DNA from 2 places in the Pseudomonas sp. SK3(2021) genome. Region 2 is predicted to be linked to the other one. Evidence: predicted binding sites of a transcription regulator. Region 2 holds the regulator's gene; the other holds the start of a gene.
The links. The regulator sigma-54, encoded in region 2, starts transcription at its own class of promoters, with help from an activator protein. The targets are predictions, from matches to a motif close to ANTGGCATNNANNTTGCTNT.
Positions count from the first base shown of each region.

Region 1: the regulator sigma-54 is predicted to act here: its motif matches at 7,911-7,930, upstream of IF690_RS10225 (CmpA/NrtA family ABC transporter substrate-binding protein).

Region 1 is NZ_CP061943.1:2,236,947-2,246,764, reverse strand. It holds gene dacB (D-alanyl-D-alanine carboxypeptidase/D-alanyl-D-alanine endopeptidase) at 1-1,042, shown strand, start outside; gene IF690_RS10245 (sensor domain-containing diguanylate cyclase) at 1,103-3,502, opposite strand; gene rlmKL (bifunctional 23S rRNA (guanine(2069)-N(7))-methyltransferase RlmK/23S rRNA (guanine(2445)-N(2))-methyltransferase RlmL) at 3,629-5,893, opposite strand; gene rmf (ribosome modulation factor) at 6,451-6,666, shown strand; gene IF690_RS10230 (quinone-dependent dihydroorotate dehydrogenase) at 6,800-7,819, opposite strand; gene IF690_RS10225 (CmpA/NrtA family ABC transporter substrate-binding protein) at 8,060-9,271, shown strand; gene IF690_RS10220 (ANTAR domain-containing response regulator) at 9,287-9,818, shown strand, end outside.
Region 2 is NZ_CP061943.1:1,242,034-1,251,851, forward strand. It holds gene IF690_RS05475 (ZIP family metal transporter) at 1-220, shown strand, start outside; gene IF690_RS05480 (HPr family phosphocarrier protein) at 251-523, opposite strand; gene rapZ (RNase adapter RapZ) at 540-1,397, opposite strand; gene ptsN (PTS IIA-like nitrogen regulatory protein PtsN) at 1,400-1,864, opposite strand; gene hpf (ribosome hibernation-promoting factor, HPF/YfiA family) at 1,877-2,182, opposite strand; gene IF690_RS05500 (RNA polymerase factor sigma-54) at 2,262-3,755, opposite strand; gene lptB (LPS export ABC transporter ATP-binding protein) at 3,938-4,663, opposite strand; gene lptA (lipopolysaccharide transport periplasmic protein LptA) at 4,663-5,211, opposite strand; gene lptC (LPS export ABC transporter periplasmic protein LptC) at 5,198-5,770, opposite strand; gene IF690_RS05520 (KdsC family phosphatase) at 5,779-6,303, opposite strand; gene IF690_RS05525 (KpsF/GutQ family sugar-phosphate isomerase) at 6,303-7,277, opposite strand; gene IF690_RS05530 (ATP-binding cassette domain-containing protein) at 7,553-8,362, shown strand; gene mlaE (lipid asymmetry maintenance ABC transporter permease subunit MlaE) at 8,362-9,159, shown strand; gene mlaD (outer membrane lipid asymmetry maintenance protein MlaD) at 9,159-9,626, shown strand; gene IF690_RS05545 (MlaC/ttg2D family ABC transporter substrate-binding protein) at 9,637-9,818, shown strand, end outside.

The sequences.
Region 1 (9,818 bases), 990 kb from region 2:
GCAGCAAGTGACCGGCGACCTGGTGCTGGACCGCAACTTCTTCGTGCAGCCGCAACTGCCGCAGTTCAACGATGACGGTAATGACGAGAACAAGCCGTTCCTGGTCAAGCCCGACGCCCTGCTGGTCAACCTCAAGGCCCTGCGCTTCGTGGCGCGCAACGATTCGGGCAAGGTGCTGATTTCCGTCGAGCCGCCGATCGCCAGCATTCGCATCGACAATCAGGTCAAGGCCGTCGGCGGCAAACAGTGCGCCGGCAACGTTCGCTACAACCCGGTACCGCAGGCGGACGGCGGCGTCACCGTGACCGTCAACGGCCAGTTGGGCGACGGCTGCAGCTCGCAGACCTACCTGTCGCTGCTCGACCATGCGACCTACACCGCCGGCGCCGTACGCGCCATCTGGAAGGAACTGGGCGGCAGCATCCAGGGCAAGGACCGCCTGGCCGCCGTTCCATCCAGCGCCAAGGTGCTGGCCCGGGCCTTCTCGCCGGACCTGGCGGAGATCATCCGCGACATCAACAAATACAGTAACAACACCATGGCCCAGCAACTGTTCCTCAGCCTCGGCGCGCAATACCGCACTGAAGCCGATGGCGACGATGCCAAGGCAGCACAACGGGTGGTGCGTCAGTGGCTGGCCAAGAAAGGCATCACCGCGCCGCATCTGGTAATGGAAAACGGTTCGGGCCTGTCCCGTGCCGAACGGGTCAGCGCCCGGGAAATGGCCTCCATGCTGCAAGCGGCCTGGAGAAGCCCGTACTCGGCGGAGTTCATCAGCTCGATGCCGATCGCCGGCATGGACGGCACCATGCGCAAGCGCCTGAAACGCACCGCCATGTCCGGTGAAGCCCACGTGAAGACCGGAACCCTGAACACCGTGCGCGCCATCGCCGGCTACAGCCGCGACAGCAATGGCAACACCTGGGCCGTGGTGGCGATCCTCAACGATCCGAAGCCCTGGGGCGCGTCCTCGGTGCTCGACCAGGTGCTGCTGGATCTGTATCGCCAACCGAAACTGGCGACCACCGCTTCGACCCTGTAAGCCGTCACTCGCAGGTGGCACGGCAACCCCGCGCCACCTCGCTCCTCTGCTCCATCCGCCTCAAGCCATCTCGGCCTGGACCCGGTCGCGCCCTGCCTGCTTGGCCGCATAGACCCCGGAATCCGCCCGCAGCAACAGCCCGTCGGCCCCTTCGTGCTCCCGCCAACTGGCGATGCCGAAACTGGCCGTGACAATGCCCACGCCATCGATCGGCGAGCTGCGCAGCCCGCGCCACAACTCCTCGGCCAGGACATAGGCCTGCTGGCCATCGGTGTCCGGGCACAGCACCATGAATTCTTCGCCGCCCAAGCGGCAAAACACATCCGTGCGGCGCAGACGAAGGCTGATGCGCTCACAGACAGCGCGCAGCACCCTGTCGCCGATGGCATGCCCATGCTGGTCGTTGATCCGCTTGAAGTGGTCGATATCCAGCATGATCACCGCCAGATTGCCCACCCCGCGCTCGACCCGCGCCATTTCGGTCTGCAGGCGCTCCTGGAAATAGCGCCGGTTGTGGATGCCGGTCAGGGAGTCGGTGACCGACAAGGCCCGCAACTCCTCCTCGACCCGCTTGAGGTCGGAGATGTCCGACAGATAGCCATGCCACAGCACCCCGCCCCCTGGCAGTTTTTCCGGGGTCGCCTCGCCACGCACCCAGCGCAGGCCGCGTTGCGGCAGCTGCACGCGATACTCCTCGCGCCAGGGGCTGAGCCTCTTCGCCGACGTCCAGATCGAGGTACGCACCCTGGCCACATCGCCGGGGTGAATACGCTCGAACACCGGCTCGGCGTCCAACTGCAGTTGTTGCGGCTCGATCTCGTAAATGTCGCGGATGCCGTCACTGACGTAAGGGAAACTGGCATGACCTTCGACATCCACCTGGAACTGGTAGATACCGCCAGGCACATGGGCACTGAGTTTTTTCAGCAGGCGATCGCGAGCCGCCAGCGCTTCATGGACCCGCTTGCGTTCGGTGATGTCGATGCAGATGGCCAGGTGCCCGACCCATAGCCCGTGATCGTCCAGGACCGGGGTCGCCAGCATGTTCACCACCAGATGGCTGCCATCGCGGCGTACCAGGGTCCACTCGCGGGTTTCCTCGCCACGCTCTTCGGAACCGTCCACCAGCATCGCCTGGCACATCGGGATCTGCCGGCCGTAACGCTGGCTGAGGGCTTGCGCGCGCGCATTCAGCTCCGCGGGCAGATGCAGGCTTTCCAGAGTCAGATGGCCCACTACCTCGGCGCTCTTATAGCCGAGCATGCGTTCGGCCCCGGCATTGAAGGTGCTGATCACGCCCCGCAGGTCGGTGGCGATGATCGCCACCTGGGTCGCCGCATTGAGCACGCTGCGCAGTTGCCCATGGGTACCGCGCAATTCCTGCTCCCTGACCCGCAGCTCCTCGGTGCGCTGCTCCACCAGCCGCAGCGCGCGCTGCCGCTGGCTGACCAGGACATACAGCAAGGCGCTGAGCAGCAGGCTGAGCAGAGTCCCGAGGACCACCTGGCTGGACACCGAAGAATGGTTGGCCTGGAGGAACACCGCGCTGGGGCGGATGTTCACCTGGTAATCATGATCGGCCAGGCTCAGCACCCGACTCACCGCCAGCGGGCTGCCCCCCGGGCCGTTGCTCGATTCATAGAGCTTGCCGTACGACTCGGCGGTCGACAGGTCGATGATCTGCACGAACAGGTTGTCCTGGCGCTGCTCGGGCAGTCCATCGACCACCAGTTGGCGCATGCTGATCACCGCAATCACATAACCGTATGGCTCGGGGGTCGACATGGCCACATCGGCGCGCAGGATGACGGGAGTCGCCAGGATGATTCCACGCGCGTAGGAAGGCTCGACTCCGACCAGCCGCACCGGTTGGGAAACCGCCATGCCCCCGCGCTGCCGCGCCCGTTCGAGGGTATCGCGACGCATCGGCTGGGCCAGCAGGTCGAACCCCAGGGGCGAACCCAGCGGGCTTTGGGTCTGGCTGTAGAGCACCGGCACATACTCATCGCGCTGGGCCGCTCGCTGCAGCTTGCCCTCGGCATTCAGCTCGGCAATGAAATAATCCGGCGCGCCCTGCTCCTGCGCCATGCGCTCGAACAACGCACGCTCGGCGCCGCTGACGCGCGGCGCCCAGGCATAGGCCTGGGTGCGATGCAGGAGAGGTTTGGTGTAGCCATCGAAGTCCTGGCGCGAGACGGTGCCGGAATTGACGAAGAAGCGTTTGAGACCATCCAGGCGCTGCTCCTGATCTTCGAAACGCTCTTCGATGCGGCTATAACGTTCGCTGGCCAGCAGCTGGAAGCGTTGGCGCAACTGCTGCTGATACAGGTTGAGGGTCGACCAGGCCAGCAGCCCGGTCAATACACAACCGAACAGCAATACCAGTAGCGCGACCAGCCAGGCCGACACGTCTTCGCTGATGAAGCCCAAGATTTTCGGGCGTACCGAGTGCAACGACATAAGCAAAACTCATAACGCCAGCGAACGTGAACGTCACATGGGCTTGCATTGAGTTATAGCTATTCGCCACTAATTTGGCTAGAGCAAAGAGCCTTGAAAATCAAGGCTCTGTGGATCCAATCAACATCAGCGGGCAGTGATTTTCCAGGCGCGGTGGATCTTGCCGTTACGGACAAAATCCGGGTCGATGGTCTTGGCGGTGATCTCCTCGACGGCGTAGCGCGCCGCCAGGTTTTCCTCGAGCTGGAACTTGCGGAAGTTGTTGGAGAAATACAGCACGCCACCGCTGGCCAACCGGGCCATGGCCAGGTCGAGCAGTTGCACGTGGTCACGCTGCACGTCGAACACCCCTTCCATGCGCTTGGAATTGGAGAAGGTCGGCGGGTCGATGAAGATCAGGTCGAACTCATCGCGGCAGCTCTCCAGCCAGGCCATGACATCGCCCTGCTCCAGACGGTTCTTGTCGGAGAAACCGTTGAGCGACAGGTTGCGCCGGGCCCAGTCCAGGTAGGTTTTCGACAGGTCGACGCTGGTGGTGCTGCGCGCCCCGCCCTTGGCCGCGTGCACGCTGGCGGTGGCGGTGTAGCAGAACAGGTTGAGGAAACGCTTGCCGGCGGCTTCCTTCTGAATGCGCAAGCGCATCGGCCGGTGGTCGAGGAACAGCCCGGTGTCGAGATAGTCGGTGAGGTTGACCAGCAACTTCACGCCGCCTTCGGTGACTTCGGTGAACTTGCCCTGGGCACTCTGGCGTTCGTACTGCCTGGTGCCGCTCTGGCGCTCGCGACGCTTGATCACCACTCGGCTCTTGTCGACGTTCAACGCTTGCGGAATAGCCGCCAGGGCATCGAACAGACGGGCCTGGGCCTTTTCCGGGTCGATGGATTTCGGCGCAGCGTACTCCTGCACGTGCACCCAGTCGTGGTACAGGTCGATGGCCAGGGAGTATTCCGGCATGTCGGCATCGTAGACGCGATAGCACTCGACGCCTTCGCGCTTGGCCCACTTGCCCAGCACCTTGAGGTTCTTCTGCAGGCGGTTGGCGAACATCTGCCCGCCTTCGCTCAGGCGTGCCTGCTCGACCACCGGCGCCGGCGGCGGCTTGATCGGGTTGCCGTTCTTGTTGTACTGGCGCTCCTGCGGAACCAGCGGCGCCTTGTCGGCCTCGGCCTGTTCGCGCTCGATCTGCCGCTGCTCCGGAGTACGACGCTCACCGGTGACGAACTGGTCCGGCTGCACCTTGATCAGCAGCAGCTTGCAGGGCAAGGCGCCGTTCCAGAACGAATACTGCTTGTGGCTGCGAATACCCATGCGCTTGCCCAGGTCCGGCGCGCCGGTGAACACCGCCGCTTCCCAGCCCAGGCAGGCCTGACGCAGGCGTTCGCCGAGGTTCTGGTAGAGATACAGCAGGCTGGCTTCGTCACCCAGGCGCTCGCCGTAGGGCGGGTTGCTGATCACCAGGCCTTTCTGGTTCTGGTCCGGGCGCGGCTCGAAGGTCGCCACTTCGCCCTGGTAGATCTTGATCCACTCACTGAGACCGGCGCGCTCGACGTTGTTGCGCCCTGGCTGGATCAGCCGCGGGTCGGCTTCGTAACCGCGAATCCACAGCGGCGGCTTGGCCAGGCCGGCCTGCGCCCGCGCCTGGGCTTCTTCGTGCAGCTTGCGCCACAAGGCCGGGACGTGACCGAGCCAGGCGGTGAAACCCCACTGCTCGCGCTTGAGGTTGGGGGCGATGTCGGCGGCGATCATCGCCGCCTCGACCAGGAAAGTGCCCACGCCGCACATCGGGTCGGCCAGGGCGCCGCCATTGGCCGCAATACGTGGCCAGCCGGCACGGATCAGGATCGCCGCCGCGAGGTTTTCCTTCAGCGGCGCCGCGCCCTGCTGCAGGCGATAGCCACGCTGGTGCAGGCTGTGGCCGGACAGGTCGAGGGAAAGGATCGCTTCGCCGCGATCCAGGCGCAGGTGAATGCGCAGGTCCGGGTTGAGCTTGTCGATGGAGGGACGCTCGCCGGTCGGCGTGCGCAGCCGGTCGACGATGGCATCCTTGACCTTCAAGGCGCCGAAGTGGGTGTTGTCGATGCCCGAGCCGTGGCCGCTGAACTCCACCGCCAGGGTGCCGTCCGCCAGCATGTGGTCCTGCCAGTCGACGTCGTGCACGCCGTGATAGAGGTCTTCGGCGTCCTTCATCGGGAAGCGCTTGAGCACCAGCAGTACCCGGTTGGCCAGGCGCGACCAGAGGCACAGGCGGTAAGCGGTCTCCATGTCGGCCATGCCGCGCACGGCCGAGGTATGTTCGCGCGCTTCTTCAAGGCCAAGCCCGGCGGCTTCCTCGATGAGCAGGCCTTCAAGGCCTTTGGGACAGGTGAGGAAGAGTTCGTAGCGATCCGACATGGGAGTTCAGGGCCTTTAGCAATAAGTGAACGGACAACGCATCGTCCGCCCGGTTTTCAATCAAGCGCTTTTCTTGAAGAGCGCTCGCGTGGCACGAATCTGTGCCGTCCCGCCCCTGCTGTTCAGCTCGCCGCTAGCGGTGACCACTGGGGGTCAAAAGAGCTTAGATGCCGGGGCAGATAAATAAGTCAGCGTAACAAAAGGTCATAACTCGACCTTTCATCGAATAATACCTGAGTGCAACGGAATGAGATTCTCACTAAAGCATTAAGCCCATCATCCAGTAAGAGGCTGATCAGAGCGAGGTTTGCCTGACTGACCCGATGTAAAGCAGGTCGTTCTTATGGCCTTAGCATCATTATCGTTACGTCCTTATGACAAAACGATCATTCCCACGTTGTGACGCATTGGTTAGAAATCAACTCAGGTTGGCGCCGCAACGACGCCAGCACCACGCTCGCGACGCCGGCAGCGAGCACCAACGGCAGAAGCATTCTGCCCGGCCTCAAACGAGGCCGACGGGACATAAGACAGTCAACAAGTGAGGGAAACACCCTATGAGAAGACTTAAGCGTGATCCGTTGGAAAGAGCATTTTTGCGCGGATATCAGTATGGCGTTCATGGCAAGTCCCGTGAGCTTTGCCCATTTACTCTACCGTCGGTACGCCAAGCCTGGATCAATGGCTGGCGAGAAGGACGCGGCGACAACTGGGACGGTATGACCGGCACTGCGGGAATCCACAGACTCAACGAACTTCACGCCGTCGGCTAAAACAGGGCACACATTCCGACACCAACATCTGAATACGTAACGACTTAACCACGCACGTCCCATCCGGACGGCGGGCTGCGGCCCAGGGGCTCCTTTCAGGAGCCCTTTTTATTGGCCGCGCAACAAGCGCTCCTCAGCGCAACGCCGCGATCGCGTCCACCGATTCGCGAATCAGCGCCGGGCCCTTGTAGATGAAACCCGAATACAACTGCACCAGGCTGGCGCCGGCAGCGATCTTTTCCGCCGCATGCTTGCCTTCGGTGATACCGCCCACCGCGATGATCGGCAAACGCCCGGCCAGCTCGCCCGCCAGCACCTTCACGGTGTGGGTGCTCTTGTCGCGCACTGGTGCGCCGGACAGGCCGCCCGCCTCGTCGCCATGCTCCATGCCTTCGACGCCGACGCGGCTCAGGGTGGTGTTGGTGGCGATGACCGCGTCCATCCCGGTTTCGATCAGGGCTTGCGCCACTTCGGCGGTTTCTTCGTCGGTCATGTCCGGGGCGATCTTGATCGCCAGCGGCACCCGCTTGCCATGCTGCACCGCCAGCTCCTGCTGACGCTGGCTGAGGGCGCCGAGCAGCTGCTTGAGCGACTCGCCGAACTGCAGGCTGCGCAGGCCCGGGGTGTTGGGCGAGCTGACGTTGACCGTCACGTAGCTGGCGTGGGCATACACCTTGTCCAGGCAGATCAGGTAGTCATCCACCGCGCGCTCGACCGGGGTGTCGAAGTTCTTGCCGATGTTGATCCCCAGCACGCCCTTGTACTTGGCCGCGGCCACCCGGGCCAGCAGGTGATCGACACCCAGGTTGTTAAAACCCATGCGGTTGATGATCGCTTCGGCTTCCGGCAGGCGGAAGAGCCGTGGCTTGGGGTTGCCCGGCTGCGGGCGTGGAGTAATGGTGCCGATTTCGACGAAACCGAAACCCAGCTGGGCAAAACCGTCGATGGCCGCACCGTTCTTGTCCAGGCCCGCCGCGAGCCCGACCGGGTTCGGGAAGTCCAGGCCCATGACCTTCACCGGCATCTGCGCCGGCGCCTTGCACAGCAAGCCATTGAGGCCCAAACGCCCGCCCGCGCCGATCAGGTCCAGGGACAGATCATGGGAGGTTTCCGGGGAGAGTTTGAACAACAGCTGGCGGGCCAGGGTATACATGGGCGGGTTTGACTCGGTGGCGGCGAAATGAGGCGGCGATTATAGCCGGGCATGAGGCTGGCAGGCGAGGCACACGGCGAAATCAGCGGTGAATGGCATATGCCTTGCACCACAGCCTGCATCAGCACCCAGGCCAATGGCGGCATGGGCCGCAAGACAAAGGCGTCGTTACCCCGCCGGCTCTGCCTGGCGTGGGTGCGACGTTTTTTTATGGCCGCTTTTTATGGAGGGCTCCACCCCATGAACGAACTCCCCGTCAGCCCGCTGGCCTGGGTCAACGGCAGCGATGCCCCGGAAAAGACCGCGATCAACCTCGGTTTCATGGCCTTGAGCGACTGCGCCTCAGTGGTGGTCGCCGCCACCCAGGGCTTTGCCCAGCCTTATGGCCTGACCCTGAACCTCAAGCGCCAGGCGTCCTGGGCCAACCTGCGGGACAAGCTGGTGAGCGGCGAGCTGGATGCCGCCCACAGCCTGTACGGCCTGATCTACGCCGTGCACCTGGGCATCGGCGGGGTCAACGCCAGCGACATGGCGGTGCTGATGGGCCTGAACCAGAACGGCCAGAGCATCAACCTCTCGCGGGAGCTCCAGGCGCTGAATGTGACCAGTCCTGAAGCGCTTCACCAGCATGTGCACCAAAGCCGGGCAAGACTGACCTTCGCCCAGACCTTCCCCACCGGCACCCACGCCATGTGGCTGTATTACTGGCTGGCCGCCCAGGGCATCCATCCGTTGCAGGACGTCGACAGCGTGGTGGTGCCACCGCCACAAATGGTCGCGCACCTGCAGGCCGGGCGCATCGACGGCTTTTGCGTGGGCGAGCCCTGGAGCGCCAGCGCGGTGAACCAGAACCTGGGCTTCACCCTGGCCACCAGCCAGGCGATCTGGCCCGACCACCCGGAAAAAGTCCTCGGCTGCACCCGCGCCTTTGTCGAGCAGTACCCCAATACCGCAAGGGCCCTGGTCATGGCGATCCTCGAGGCCAGCCGCTTCATCGAGCAGAGCCGCGAGAACCGCCAGGGCACCGCGCAACTGCTGAGCGCCCGCGAGTACCTCGATACGCCGCTGGGCTGCATCGAGCCGCGCCTGCTCGGCGAGTATGCCGACGGCCTCGGCAACCGCTGGCAGGACCCGCACGCACTGCGCTTTCATAATGAAGGCGCGGTCAACCTGCCGTATCTGTCCGACGGTATGTGGTTCATGACCCAGTTCCGCCGCTGGGGTTTGCTGCGCGAAGACCCTGACTACCTGGGCATCGCGCGCCAGGTGCAGCAACTCGAGCTCTATCGTGAAGCCGCCAGCGCAGTCGGTGTCGCGTCCTGGGGCCAGGACATGCGCAGCAGCCAGTTGATCGACGGCAAGCGGTGGGACGGGTCGGACCCGGCCGCCTATGCCCGCAGCTTCCGGCTGCACGCCATGAGCGACAGCTCGCCTCTTCTCGCCAGCCGCTGACAGGAGCCCGAGACCATGTTGCGTATCCTGCTGATCAACGACACCGCCAAGAAGGTCGGTCGGCTCAAGGCGGCCCTGATGGAAGCCGGTTTCGAGGTAATCGACGAGTCGGGCCTGACCATCGACCTGCCGACGCGCGTCGAAACGGTGCGCCCGGACGTGATCCTGATCGATACCGAATCACCGAGCCGCGATGTGATGGAGCAAGTGGTGCTGGTCAGCCGCGACCAGCCACGGCCGATCGTGATGTTCACCGACGAGCACGACCCCGACGTGATGCGCCACGCTATCAAGTCCGGGGTCAGCGCCTACATAGTCGAAGGCATCCAGGCCCAGCGCCTGCAGCCCATTCTCGATGTGGCCATGGCCCGCTTCGAGAGCGACCAGGCCTTGCGCGCGCAGCTGCAGGCCCGCGACCAGCAACTGGCCGAGCGCAAGCGCATCGAGTTGGCCAAGGGCCTGTTGATGAAGATGAAAGACTGCAACGAAGAACAGGCCTACACCCTGATGCGCCGCCAGGCCATGAGCCGGCAGCAGAAGCTGATCC
Region 2 (9,818 bases):
CCTGGTGGAGCCTGTGTTCGCGTTGCTTTGTGGGTGGTTGGTGGGCCTGGCAGAGATGCTGTTGCCGCTCGGGCTAGCGTTGGCGGCGGGGGCCATGCTGCTGGTGGTGACCCACGAAGTGATCCCCGAATCACGACGCAACGGTCATGAAAAGCTGGCGAGCCTGGGCTTGTGTGTCGGCTTTTGCCTGATGATGGTCATGGATACGGCACTCGCCTGAGTGCCTTTCGGCAGGTTTGCCCCGCCGACCTTACTCGCCTTCGTCGAAGAAGTTATTGATCAGTGCCACCAGCGCTTCCATCGCCTCCTGCTCCTGTTCGCCTTCGGTCTTCAGATGAATCTTGGTGCCCTTGCCGGCGGCCAGCATCATCATCGCCATGATGCTCTTGCCGTCGACCATCGACTCCGGCGTTCTTCCGGCGCGGATCTGGCAAGGAAACTGACCGGCCACGCCGACGAACTTGGCCGAGGCACGGGCATGCAGACCCAGTTTGTTGATGATTTCAATTTCCAGAGCAGGCATCGCGGGGTAGATCCTTTCAGCTAAGGTCGCGGTGGCGAACCTGGACGTTCTTCAGGGACTTTTGCAGGACTTGGCCCAAGCGTTCGGTCAGGTAGACCGAGCGATGGTGGCCGCCCGTACAGCCAATGGCAATAGTGACGTAGGCGCGGTTGCTGGCGGCAAAACGCGGCAACCATTTCAGCAGGTAGCTGGAGATGTCCTGGAACATTTCCTCGACGTCCGGCTGGGCGGCCAGGTATTCGACAACCGGCTGGTCGAGCCCGGACTGGGCGCGTAACTCGGGCTTCCAGTACGGGTTGGGCAGGCAGCGCACATCGAACACCAGGTCGGCATCGACCGGCATGCCACGCTTGAACCCAAAAGACTCCACCAGGAAGGCGGTGCCCGGTTCCGGCTGGTTCAACAGGCGCAACTTGATGGTATCGCGCAGTTGATACAGGTTCAGGTTGGTGGTGTTGACCTTGAGGTCGGCGAGGTCGGCAATCGGACCCAGCAGGTGACTTTCGTCTTGAATCGCCTCGGCCAGAGAGCGATTGTTGCTGCTCAAGGGGTGGCGACGGCGGGTTTCCGAAAAGCGCTTGAGCAGGGTTTCTTCGTCGGCGTCCAGGTACAGCACATCGCACTGGATATGCCGGCTGCGTACTTCCTCGAGCAGTTCGGGGAAGCGCGACAAGTGGCTTGGCAGGTTGCGGGCGTCGATCGAAACGGCGACCAGTGGCTGCGTCAGTTCGGTATGGATCAGCGCCCGCTCGGCCAGTTCGGGCAGCAGCCCGGCCGGCAGGTTGTCGATGCAGTAGTAGCCATTGTCCTCGAGGACATCGAGGGCGGTGCTTTTACCCGAGCCGGACCGGCCGCTGACGATGATCAAGCGCATGATTACTGACCGTTCTGTTCGTCCAGGACAACCTTGTACAAGGCTTCGTTGCTGGTGGCGCTGCGCAGCTTGTCGCGCACCTCTTTGCGGTCCAGCATGCTGGCAATCTGCCGGAGCAGTTCCAGGTGCGCATCGGTGGCGGCTTCCGGGACCAGCAGTACGAACAGCAGGTCGACCGGTGCGCCGTCGATGGCGTCGAAATCGATGGGAGCGTCCAGGTGCATCAGGGCACTGATGGGCGACTCACAGCCTTTGAGGCGGCAGTGTGGAATGGCGATGCCATTGCCAAAACCGGTAGAACCCAGTTTTTCTCGGGCAATCAGGCTTTCGAAGACATCTTGCATCTCCAGATCAGGCACTTCTCGGCTGATCAGGTTGGCAATTTGTTCGAGGGCGCGCTTTTTGCTGCCGCCCGGCACGTTCACCAGGGAACGGCCGGGGGTCAGGATGCTTTCAAGTCGGATCATGGGAGGGGAGTGTTAGCGACCCGTGCCTTGGAGAAGGTGGAGTTGCTTTTCCTTATGCTTTTTCAGTTGGCGGTCAAGCTTGTCCGTGAGCAAGTCGATTGCGGCATACATGTCGTCATGTTCTGCATTGGCGACGACTTCCCCACCATGGATGTGCAGCGTGGCCTCGATTTTTTGCTTCAGTTTCTCGACGGCCAGCGTTACCTGCACATTGGTAATCTTGTCAAAGTGCCGCTCCAGTCGGTCGAGTTTTTCGCCGATGTAAGCGCGCAGAGGTTCGGTCACTTCCAGTTGGTGTCCACTGATGTTGACTTGCATACAGCTTCTCCTTCGTTGCCAGTGCATAAAGCGGCAGGTCGATTGACCTGCCACTGGAACGCTGTGGCGAGCCCGGCGGCTACATCAACCGCTTCCGTTCGCTCGAAGGCGCGATCCCCAGGGATTCGCGGTACTTGGCGACGGTACGACGGGCTACCTGAATGCCTTGTGCCTCCAGTAAACCAGCGATCTTGCTGTCACTCAACGGCTTTTTCTGATTTTCCGCGGCGACCAGTTTTTTGATGATCGCGCGGATCGCCGTGGACGAGCATTCGCCGCCTTCGGAGGTACTTACGTGGCTGGAGAAAAAGTATTTCAGTTCATAAATGCCCCGAGGGGTATGCATGAATTTTTGCGTGGTCACCCGTGAAATCGTCGACTCGTGCATGCCCACCGCTTCGGCGATGTCATGCAGGACCAGTGGTTTCATCGCCTCATCGCCGTACTCGAGGAAGCCGCGCTGATGCTCGACGATCTGGGTGGCGACTTTCATCAGGGTTTCGTTACGGCTCTGCAGGCTCTTGATGAACCAGCGAGCCTCCTGCAGTTGGTTGCGCATGAAGGTGTTGTCGGCACTGGTGTCGGCGCGTCGCACGAAGCCGGCGTACTGCGGGTTGACGCGCAGGCGCGGCACGGACTCCTGGTTCAGCTCCACCAGCCAGCGTTCGTTGTCCTTGCGCACGATGACATCGGGGACCACGTATTCGGCTTCGGTGGATTCTATTTGCGAGCCCGGGCGTGGGTTGAGGCTCTGCACCAGTTCGATGACCTGGCGCAGTTCGTCTTCCTTGAGCTTCATGCGCCGCATCAGCTGGCTGTAGTCGCGGCTGCCGAGCAGGTCGATGAAGTCGGTGACCAGGCGCTTGGCTTCAGTCAGCCAAGGAGTCTTGGCAGGTAGCTGGCGCAGCTGCAACAGCAGGCACTCACCCAGGTTGCGGGCGCCGATACCGGCAGGCTCGAATTGCTGGATGCGGTGCAGGACGGCCTCGACTTCGTCGAGTTCGATGTCCAGCTCCGGATCGAAGGCTTCGAGGATTTCCTCGAGGGTTTCATCCAGATAGCCCTGATTGTTGATGCAGTCGATCAGGGTCACGGCGATCAGGCGATCGGTATCGGACATGGGCGCCAGGTTCAACTGCCAGAGCAGATGGCTCTGCAGGCTTTCGCCAGCCGAGGTGCGGGTGGTGAAATCCCACTCATCGTCATCGTTGCTGGGCAGGCTGCTGGCGCTGGTCTGGTAGACGTCTTCCCAGGCGGTGTCGACCGGTAGGTCGTTGGGAATGCGTTCGTTCCATTCACCGTCCTCGAGGTTGTCCACCGTCGGGGCGGCTTCCTGGTAGGAGGGTTCCTGGATATCGGTATTGGGCTTCTGCTCGGCGTTGTCGGCCAGCGGATCGGTGCTATCGAAGTCGTCGCCTTCTTCCTGGCGCTCGAGCATCGGGTTGGACTCCAGGGCCTCCTGGATTTCCTGTTGCAGGTCCAGGGTCGACAATTGGAGCAGGCGGATGGCCTGTTGCAGCTGCGGTGTCATCGTCAGCTGCTGGCCCATTCTGAGGACTAGCGATGGTTTCATGGCAGGGGCTTAACACCTTATTCGCCGGCGCACATGCGCCATCCACTACAGGGCGCGTGAGCGCCAAACATAAGCAAATTATATGCCTGAAACTGAAGTGTTTGCCTAGAGCGCTGTAACAATAAAAACAGCAGGGTTCTATTGGGGCGGGCGCTCTGGCGACCAGCCAAACACCTCAGGGCTTACAAGCGGAACTCATGGCCCAGGTAAACTTCCTTGACCAGCTCGTTGGCTAGGATGGTTTCGGCGTCGCCTTCGGCGATCAGTTGACCGTCGTTGACGATGTAGGCGGTTTCACAGATATCCAGGGTTTCACGGACGTTGTGGTCGGTGATGAGTACGCCGATGCCCTTGGCCTTCAGGTGATGAATGATCTGCTTGATGTCGCCTACCGAGATCGGGTCCACGCCGGCGAAGGGTTCGTCGAGCAGGATGAACTTGGGGGCGGTGGCCAGTGCGCGGGCGATTTCCACACGGCGACGTTCGCCGCCGGAAAGGCTCATGCCCAGGTTGTCGCGAATGTGGCTGATGTGGAACTCCTGCAGCAGGCTTTCCAGTTCCTGGCGACGGCCGGCCTTGTCGAGCTCCTTGCGGGTCTCGAGGATGGCCATGATGTTGTCGGCCACCGAGAGCTTGCGGAAGATCGAGGCTTCCTGCGGCAGGTAGCCGATCCCGGCGCGGGCGCGGCCGTGCATCGGCTGGTGGCTGACATCCAGGTCGTCGATCAGGATGCGACCCTGATCGGCCTGGACCAGGCCGACGATCATGTAGAAGCAGGTGGTCTTGCCGGCGCCGTTGGGGCCGAGCAAGCCGACGATCTGGCCGCTGTCGATGGACAGGCTGACGTCACGCACGACCTGGCGGCTCTTGTAGCTCTTGGCCAGGTGCTGAGCTTTCAGAGTTGCCATTACTGGGCCTTTTGCTCGTCAGTTTTCTTTTTCGGCTGGATGACCATGTCGATCCGTGGGCGCGACTCGGTGACCTTGCTGCCGGTGGCGCGACCGGCGCTGGCCAGCTTCTTGTTGGTGTCGTAGACGATTTTCTCGCCCTGGGTGATGTTGCCGTCCTTGTCGACGACTTTGGCGCGGTCGATCAGTACGACGCGGTTCTGCGCGGCATGGTACTGGATGGTCACGCCGTAGCCCTGGACCGGCTTGGTATCGCCCTGGGTTTGAAGCTGTTCGAAGTAGGCCAGGTTGCCCACCGAGGTCACCACGTCGATGTCACCGGCCTGGGTGCGGGTGATGGTCACGGTATTGCCGGTGACCTTCATCGAGCCCTGGGTGATGATCACGTCGCCCCTGTAGGTGGCTACGCCATTCTTGTCGTCCAGTTGAGCGTCGTCGGCCTGGATGCGGATCGGTTGCTGGCTATCGTTCGGCAGAGACCAGGCGCTCACGCTTCCCAGTGCTGCGCCCAGACCGAGCAAAATAGGGAGGGTTTTAACGAGCCTCATACTGTCCTCTTACGTTCGATAGCAGGTTCATCCTGCCGTCTTTCAAATACGCTTTCATTCCCTTGCCAGTCGTCACGCCGCCGGCGCCGTCGATTCTAACGTCTTGATCGGTCTGCGCATATTGCTTCTGCGGGAATACTGTCATGCGGGTCGTGGTGATCAGCAGGTTGCGATTTTTCTCGTCGGTGCGGGAAACCCGTACCGAATCGATCAACTCGACCTGGGTGCCATCCGGATTGACTTCGCCGCGCTCGCTCTGGACGTGCCAGGGGAAGGTGGTGCCGCGATACATCTGCAGGTCCGGCTTGGTCAGCAGGGTCACCTCGGTGGCCTTGAGGTGTTCGACCTTGTCGGAAGTCATTTCGTACTGCAGCTTGCCGTCGGGCAGGTACTGCACGCTACGGGCGTTGATGGCGTAGTAGTCGATGGCGCTTTCGTCGACCTGCGCGACCGGCTTGTCGAGGAAGCGTTCCGGGCTGATGTTCCAGTACCCCACCGCCAGGAACAGCACGGTGATGATGCCGAAGATCAGTATGTTGCGAATCTTTTTGCTCAGCATGGGAGGCTCTATAAGTAGGCGGCGTGGGCCGCTTCAAGGCTGCCTTGGGCGCGCAGGATCAACTCGCAGAACTCGCGGGCGGCACCTTCGCCGCCACGGGCCTGGGTGACGCCATGGGCGTGTTCACGGACAAATCGGGCGGCATTGGCGACGGCCATGCCCAGGCCGACCCGGCGGATCACTGGCAGGTCCGGCAGATCGTCGCCCAGGTAGGCGACTTGCTCATAGCTTAGGCCCAGTTGGGCAAGAAGCCCGTCCAGCACTACCAGTTTGTCTTCGCGCCCCTGAAACAGGTGGGGAATCCCCAGGTTTTTCGCCCGACGCTCGACGACCGGCGTCTTGCGGCCGCTGATGATTGCCGTCTGCACGCCCGTGGCCATCAGCATCTTGATGCCTTGGCCGTCGAGGGTGTTGAAGGTCTTGAATTCGCTGCCGTCTTCGAGGAAGTACAGGCGACCGTCGGTCAGTACGCCGTCGACGTCGAATACCGCCAGCTTGATGTTCTTGCCGCGTTGCAGCAGATCCGTACTCATTACATGACTCCCGCGCGCAGCAGGTCGGACAGGTTGAAGGCGCCGATCGGGCGATCGTCCTTGTCCACCACGACCAGGGCGTTGATTCGATTGTCCTCCATGATTTTCAGGGCTTCGGCCGCCAGCATTTCAGCACGGGCGGTCTTGCCGTGAACGGTCATGACTTCATCGATGGTGGTGTGGTGAATGTCGATGGTGCGGTCCAAGGTGCGGCGCAGGTCGCCGTCGGTGAAGACCCCCGCCAGGCGTCCGTCGGCCTCGACAATGACGGTCATGCCCAGGCCCTTGCGGGTCATTTCCATCAAGGCATCCTTGAGCAGCGTGCCACGCTGGACCTGTGGCAGTTGCTCGCCGGCATGCATGACGTTCTCGACCTTCAGCAGCAGGCGCCGGCCCAGCGCGCCGCCCGGATGGGAGAAGGCGAAGTCTTCGGCGGTGAAGCCGCGGGCTTCCAGCAGCGCCACGGCCAGGGCGTCGCCCATGACCAGGGCGGCGGTGGTCGAGGAGGTCGGGGCCAGGTTCAGCGGGCAGGCCTCTTGCTTGACCTGGACGTTGAGGTTGACCTCGGCGGCCTTGGCCAGCGCCGAATCGGGGTTGCCGGTGATGCTGATCAACTGGATGCCCAGGCGCTTGATCAGTGGCAACAGGGTTACGATTTCATTGGTCGAGCCGGAATTGGACAGGGCCAGGATCACGTCGTCCCGGGTAATCATGCCCATGTCGCCGTGGCTGGCTTCGGCCGGATGGACAAAAAACGCGGTGGTGCCGGTGCTGGCCAGGGTGGCGGCGATCTTGTTGCCGATGTGCCCGGACTTGCCCATGCCGACCACAACTACGCGGCCTTTGCTGGCCAGAATCATCTCGCAAGCGCGTACGAAATCTGCGTCGATATGTGGCAGCAAGCCTTGCACGGCTTCTATCTCGAGGCGGACGGTGCGTTGTGCCGATTGAATCAGGTCGCTGGATTGGCTCATGTCAGAAATCGTATAGCCTGATGAAAAGGCGGCGATTATAGCGGTAATGATCGATTCCCTCACGCAAGTTCGTCAGCCTTTGTCCTTCTATAGGCTGGAATTGCCCTGTAAAGCCCGTTTTAGCCTGTCGTGATCCTGAACACGCATGGCTTCGGCCTTGGGGGCTCCGTATCAGCAGTGATATAGTTCGCCGCCAGTTCGGCCTGCCCCGGGTGCATGTACTCCCGGCAGGGAGCCAAGCGTCCGAGTGAGAGGCTGCATCGCAAGGAGTTTAGATGAGTGCCGATAACGCCTACGCGGTCGAGCTGAAGGGACTGTCCTTCAAGCGCGGTGCGCGCAGCATCTTCAATAATGTCGATATCCGTATTCCGCGGGGCAAGGTCACCGGCATCATGGGGCCTTCCGGTTGCGGCAAGACCACGCTCCTGCGGTTGATGGGCGCGCAATTGCGCCCCAGCAGCGGTGAGGTCTGGGTCAACGGCCAGAACCTGCCCAAATTGTCGCGCGGTGATCTGTTCGACGCCCGCAAGCAGATGGGCGTGCTGTTCCAGAGCGGCGCGCTGTTCACCGATCTCGATGTGTTCGAGAACGTCGCCTTTCCGCTGCGCGTTCATACCCAACTGCCGGATGAAATGATCCGCGATATCGTTCTGCTCAAGTTGCAGGCGGTCGGGTTGCGCGGTGCCATCGACCTGATGCCCGACGAGCTGTCCGGCGGCATGAAGCGTCGTGTGGCCCTGGCCCGGGCCATCGCGCTGGACCCGCAGATCCTCATGTACGACGAGCCCTTCGTAGGCCAGGACCCCATCGCCATGGGCGTGCTGGTGCGCCTGATCCGTCTGCTCAACGACGCGCTGGGTATCACCAGCATCGTGGTTTCCCATGATCTGGCGGAAACCGCGAGCATCGCCGACTACATCTATGTGGTGGGCGACGGCCAGGTGCTGGGGCAGGGCACGCCCGACGAGTTGATGGATTCCGATAACCCGCGGATCCGCCAGTTCATGAAAGGCGACCCCGACGGTCCGGTACCCTTTCACTTTCCCGCGCCGGATTACCGCGCAGATCTTCTGGGGACGCGCTGATGCGCAAAGTATCTTTATTGGAGCGAATTCGTCTGTTCGGCCACTCGGGCATCGACGTTCTCGCGGTGCTCGGGCGTTCGAGCCTGATGCTGTTTCACGTGTTGTTCGGCCGCGGCAGTATCGGCGGCAGCTTCGGCCTGTTGGTCAAGCAGTTGCATTCGGTGGGCGTGATGTCCCTGGTGATCATCGTGGTCTCCGGGATATTCATCGGCATGGTACTGGCGCTGCAGGGCTTCAATATCCTGTCCAGCTACGGTTCGGAGCAAGCAGTGGGGCAGATGGTCGCCCTGACCCTGCTGCGTGAACTGGGGCCGGTGGTCACGGCATTGCTCTTCGCCGGTCGGGCTGGCTCGGCGCTGACCGCGGAAATCGGCAACATGAAAGCCACCGAACAGCTCTCCAGCCTGGAGATGATCGGCGTCGACCCACTCAAATACATTGTCGCGCCACGTCTGTGGGCCGGTTTCATTTCCCTGCCGTTGCTGGCGATTATCTTCAGCGTGGTGGGCATCTGGGGCGGTTCGTGGGTGGCCGTCGACTGGCTGGGGGTCTATGAAGGTTCCTACTGGTCGAACATGCAAAACAGCGTGACGTTCAATGAGGACGTGCTCAACGGCATCATCAAGAGCATCGTTTTTGCCTTTGTCGTGACCTGGATCGCCGTATTCCAAGGCTATGACTGCGAGCCCACTTCAGAGGGTATCAGTCGTGCCACTACCAAGACCGTTGTGTACGCCTCGTTGGCTGTACTCGGCCTGGACTTTATTCTGACCGCCTTGATGTTTGGAGATTTCTGATGCAAAACCGCACCCTGGAAATCGGTGTCGGCCTTTTCCTGCTGGCCGGCATCCTGGCTTTGCTGTTGCTTGCCTTGCGGGTCAGTGGCTTGTCCCCGACCTCGAGCACCGATACTTATAAACTTTACGCCTATTTCGACAATATCGCCGGTTTGACGGTCAGAGCTAAGGTGACCATGGCCGGTGTGACCATCGGCAAGGTCACGGCTATCGATCTGGACCGCGACAGTTTCACCGGTCGGGTCACGCTGCAGTTGGAAAAGCGCGTAGATAACCTGCCGACCGACTCGACTGCATCTATCCTGACCGCTGGGCTGCTTGGCGAGAAATACATCGGTATCAGCGTCGGCGGCGAAGACACGTTGCTCAAGGATGGCGGGACCATCCACGACACTCAGTCTTCACTGGTGCTTGAGGACCTGATCGGTAAATTCCTGCTCAATACCGTTAGCAAAGACGCCAAATGAGGACTTTTTCATGATCTCTACCTTGCGACGTAGCCTGTTGGTATTACTGGCGGCGTTGCCGTTGATGGCTCACGCCGTGGCGGCGCCTTCCGCGCATGATCTGGTACAGGACACCACCAACCGTCTGCTGGCCGACCTGGCCGCCAATAAAGAGAAGTACAAGCAGGACCCGCAAGACTTTTATGCGGCGCT